2 regions of the Leucobacter sp. MMO-125 genome follow, and region 2 is predicted to be linked to the other one. Evidence: predicted binding sites of a transcription regulator. Region 2 holds the regulator's gene; the other holds the start of a gene.
The links. Region 2 encodes LexA, which represses DNA repair genes until DNA is damaged. Its sites were predicted from a motif close to TCGAACANNTGTTCGA; they were not measured.
Positions count from the first base shown of each region.

Region 1 (2,388 bases), on a different contig from region 2:
GGGCCGAAGCGGCCACCGAAACCACAGCAATCGCCGTACATGCGCATCGCATAAGGGCGTCGCGGCCCCAACACGCCCGATGATTCGCCCTCGATTCGCGTTGCGCAAGCGGATGCCGTATTCTTTTTCGCGGTGACGTGTCCGAGCGGCCGAAGGTGCGACTCTCGAAAAGTCGTGTGCGGTAACCCCGCACCGTGGGTTCAAATCCCACCGTCACCGCCAGCGCGAAGGCCCCGAGATTCCTGAGAAATCAGCGGATCCGGGGCCTTTGTCATATCCGGGCCGGCTGGCCGCGCGGGCGGTGCGGGATGGCCTCACGCACCGCCCGCGCGCGCCAGCTCAGCCGAGGCGGTTCCAGAACTCGCGCAGCTGCTCACTCTTGCGGAACACGATCGTGTCCCACTCCTCATCGGTGGTCGAGCTGTCGGCGAAGTCAGAGGGCACCTTGAACATCTGCAGCGGCACCCCGAAGCGCTCGCAGACGCTCGCGAAAGCATAGGCCTCCATATCGACGAGCGAGGCTCCAAGGCTCGCGATGTGACCGCGCTGCGCGTCATCCTTTACGAAAACGTCGCCGGTGGCAATCACCGCGGTTCGCTCGGGCGGCAGCATCGTGTCCCCTGCAGGGCGAAGCTCAGGTGAGGGCAGCGAGAAATCGTGCTGCACCACGCCAGTGATCTGATACACCTCTTCGAGGCTCGGGCGCTCGGGCCCGTCGCTCACCACTCCCGCCGTGCCGAGCACAACAACACGCTCCACGCCTCCCTCTGCGAGGGCACTCGCCAACGACACAGCCGCGTTCACCTTGCCCACCCCTGTCACCAGGTGAGGCACGTCGGCGAAGGCGGAGGCCTCATCGCGGTGCGCGAATACGAGCAGCGTGGCGGGCTGGGGCATGGCTGATCTCCTCATGGCGACGGGCGCCTGTCGATGCGAACGCACCCCACACTAGCGTTTTTCGAAGACTTGTTCTAAACTTGTGAGTTGAGCTTCCGAGAGGCACGCGTTTCCGCCCGAGGAATCGGAGAGATTCACGGCGTCGAGAGATCAACTCCGCGGGTCCCGCGAAGCTCAGCAGCACGGCCCGGCCTGCATGGCCGCCTTGGCATGCGTCGTGCGCATTTCAGAGAACAACCGCACCACGGTGGTGCGGTTCGAAAGGACTCATCATGGAAACACAGAACATCATCGACCTGCAGCAGCGTCGTCGGCGCCCGCTGCGCACCCCCTACCATTCCCTCGGCGACGACACCGAGATGCGCGTGCCCGAGTGGGCGCAGCACCGCTCCGTGTACCGCACCGGCGGCCACACCATGTACCTCGTCGAAACCGACAATCTCGACGAAGCCCGCGGCGATCTGAACCGGCTCGACCACGCAGGGTGGGAGGTGCGGGTATCCGAAGACCCCGAAGCACCCGGATCCCGCGCCCGCATCGCGCTCACCCGTCGCGACCTCGCCCGCGCCGCGTAGGCGCGCTCCGGTGACCCGGCGCTCCGGTGCTCCGGTGCTCCGGGGCCGCAGCGGGCACGTCGGTTCAGGTCTCACCGAAGGCGGATCCGCACCCCCAATACCCCGCGCCGCAAGCCGCTGTCACACTCGCACCGCCCCCGGCAGCCGTCGCTACACTGGCGGCATGAGCGATGTCGAACTTGCCGAGGTTGAAAGCTTCTCCCTGGACCACACGAAGGTGTTGGCCCCCTATGTGCGCCTGATCGGGGTGGAGCACGGGCCCAAGGGCGACGCGATCTCCAACTACGACATCAGGCTCGTGCAGCCAAACCAGGGCGAGATTCCCACGGCAGGCCTGCACACCATCGAGCACACCATCGCCGCTCTGCTGCGCACCCGCTTCGACGGACTGATCGACATCTCGCCGTTCGGCTGCCGCACCGGCTTCCACATGATCGCCTGGGGCGAGCCCACTCCCGAACAGGTGGGCGCGGCGATCAAGAGCTCTCTCGAAGACCTCGTTGAGCGGGTCACCTGGGACGACGTGCCCGGCACGGAGGCAGTGAGCTGCGGCAACTACCGCGACCACAGCCTGCACTCGGCGAAGGAGTGGGCGAAGCAGGTGCTGGATCAGGGCATCAGCCTCGACGCCTTTGACCGCTCGCGCCTCGCCTGAGCAACCGGTCGCACCGCGAACGGGAGCCTCGCTCTGCAGCATTCCCATCGGACTGCTGCAGAGCGAGGCTCCCGTTATGTGCGAAGCGTGTAGCCGCTACGCCACGAGCACGTCGAGCGCGGCGTCGAGCGCACCATCGACAGCGCGGGTGACGATCTCCCGGTAAGGGTCGTAGCCGTCCATCGACTCGTCCTGCGCGGCAAGTGGGTTGCCATCGATTGCGAATACCGCACCCGACTCGATGCCGTGCAGCGCGGCGAT
Region 1 covers NZ_JBBCTL010000005.1:31,643-34,030, forward strand. The annotation lists gene WFI54_RS12405 (helix-turn-helix transcriptional regulator) at 1-54, shown strand, start outside; tRNA gene WFI54_RS12410 (tRNA-Ser) at 132-222, shown strand; gene WFI54_RS12415 (phosphorylase family protein) at 340-897, opposite strand; gene WFI54_RS12420 (hypothetical protein) at 1,170-1,472, shown strand; gene WFI54_RS12425 (S-ribosylhomocysteine lyase) at 1,636-2,127, shown strand; gene WFI54_RS12430 (nucleoside phosphorylase) at 2,224-2,388, opposite strand, start outside.
Region 1: the regulator LexA is predicted to act here: its motif matches at 959-974, upstream of WFI54_RS12415 (phosphorylase family protein).

Region 2 (2,388 bases):
TCGCGTCATGGACGCAGGCGTGCACGACTTTCTCGCGCTGCGCGGGGATCCGCCGCGAGGTCTCGACGAAGACGCGCCCGCAGTCGCGGGGTCGCTGTCGTCGCTCGAACTCGTCGAACTCATCGCTGAGGCTCGTGCCGAACGGCCGCCGCTGACGAGTGTGGGCCGCACGTCGGTCGCCGCATACCCGAACGGACACCCGCAATCGCGTTCACGTTCGGAAGACATCGACTGGCTCGTCGCCAAGCAGGAGGCCGGTGCACAGTTCGCAATTACCCAGCTGTTCTTCCGTGCGGAAGAGTATCTCTCATTCGTTGACGACGCGCAGCGGGCCGGGCTGCGCATCCCCGTGCTGCCGGGGCTGATGCCGGTCTCGACGAGTGGGCAGCTGCGCAAGGTCGCCTCGCTGGCGGGGCGGCCAGCGCCCGAAGGGCTGGTGCGAGCGCTTGAGGAGGCTGGGGGATACGCCCCGGAATTGGGTGTGGAGCACACGCTCGAACTCGCCCGCGAACTCCTCGCCGGCGGTGCGCCCTCAGTGCACCTGTACACCTTCAACAGGCACGAGCAGGTGCTTTCGGTGCTGCGCGAACTTGAGCTGCTGACGCCAGATCCTGTGGGTTAAGCGCGCTTCACGGAACGGCCCCTTGCTGTGCCCTGCTGGGGTAAGAGACAGTGAGGGGCCGTTGTTGCGTTGACGCCTGGCAGGGTCAGACTGAACGGAAGACCGCCACGACCCGGCCCAGCACTTCAGCGTGGTCGCCGAGGATCGGCTCGAAAGCGCTGTTGCGGGGGAGCAGCCAGGTGTGGCCGTCGCGGCGGCGGAATACCTTAACCGTTGCCTCGCCATCAAGCATGGCCGCGACGATGTCGCCGTTCTCGGCCTCGCGCTGCTGGCGCACGACAACAAAGTCGCCGTCGCAGATGGCCGCGTCGATCATGGAATCGCCGACCACGCGCAGCATGAACAACTGGCCGTCGCCCACCAGCTGGCGGGGAAGCGGCACGATCTCCTCGACCTGCTGATCGGCGGTGATGGGCACGCCGGCTGCAATCTGCCCGACCAGCGGCACGTAGGCGGCCTCTTCTACCTGTTGCGCAGGTGCGTCGGCGATGGCCGCGTTCGTGCTCGCAAGCTCGACGAGGATCTCGAGCGCGCGTGGGCGGTTCGGGTCGCGTCGAATGTAGCCGCCGAGCTCAAGGCGGCTGAGCTGGTGCGTGACGCTTGAGAGAGAGGACAGGCCGACAGCATCTCCGATCTCGCGCATGCTGGGCGGGTAGCCCCTCGACTCAACCGAGCGGGCGATGTATTCGAGGATCGCCTGCTGCTTCTCGCTGAGGGGCTTCCGGGAGTGGGGAACGTCGCTCATCGCTGTCCTTTCCGAGGCCCGAGGGCGGTGATGGTGCCGGTCGATCCATGAATGTCAGTGGTTGCTGATTCAGTGATGCCGTTGCTCGAAACCCTAGTCCCTGTATTCGAACACGGCCAAACACCTGTTCGAGTGTCGCGGAAAAGAACGAAAGATATCTTCGAACAGAAGCTTGTGGTTTCGAATAATCGAAGATATATTCGAAACAGATGTTCGCCCCGATGTGATATTCGCGGGCGTCGCAGAGAACGGAGAAGCCACTATGAGTGCACAGGCGGTTCTGCAGCACGAGTCGTACGAGATTCCCTCAGTGGGAGGCGAAGCAAAACTTCGCCTCACCCGACGAGGGCGCGTGGTATTCGGTTCGCTGCTCACGGTGCTCGTGGCGGCCCTGCTCGCGATGGTGGCGACCTTCGCCGCGCCTCAGGCGTTGGCATCGGTCTCTGCATCCGAGAAGCAGCAGTTCCACTACGTCGTTGCGCAGCCCGGCTCCTCCCTCTGGACGCTGGCCACCGAGCTCGATCCCCAGGCCGATCCGCGCGAGCTCGTGGCCGAGATCGTTCGTCTGAACCAGCTCGACGGATCCGGTATCGAGGCGGGAGACGCGATCGCGGTGCCGTTGCGCTACTCCGACAGCCCGGCTGTTTTCCAGGCTGACGAACTCGGAGTCTGAGCGGGTTTGCCGGGTGCTGGCCCGGGTTTGCCGGGTGTTGTCACGGGTGTGCTGAGTGCGGGTTTGGGTCTGCGGGGTGCGGGTGTGAGTCTGGGCCTGTTGGGTTGGGGTCAGGGTCTGAATCTGCAGGGTCTGAATCTGCCGGGTGTGGCTCGGGGCATGCTGGGCGGGAGCCTGGGGCTGACGGCTCAGTGGGAGTTGGGTTCTAGACTGGTTCGGTGACCAGTCTGAGTGACCTTCCTCTTCGCGCCAATCTTGTCGGCAAGCAGCCGTACGGGGCTCCGCAGGATCCCGTGCCGGTGAGCCTCAATGTCAACGAGAACACGCATCCCATTCCCGAGGATGTCA
Region 2 covers NZ_JBBCTL010000001.1:727,912-730,299, reverse strand. The annotation lists gene WFI54_RS03320 (methylenetetrahydrofolate reductase) at 1-622, shown strand, start outside; gene lexA (transcriptional repressor LexA) at 708-1,367, opposite strand; gene WFI54_RS03310 (hypothetical protein) at 1,630-2,040, shown strand; gene WFI54_RS03305 (histidinol-phosphate transaminase) at 2,259-2,388, shown strand, end outside.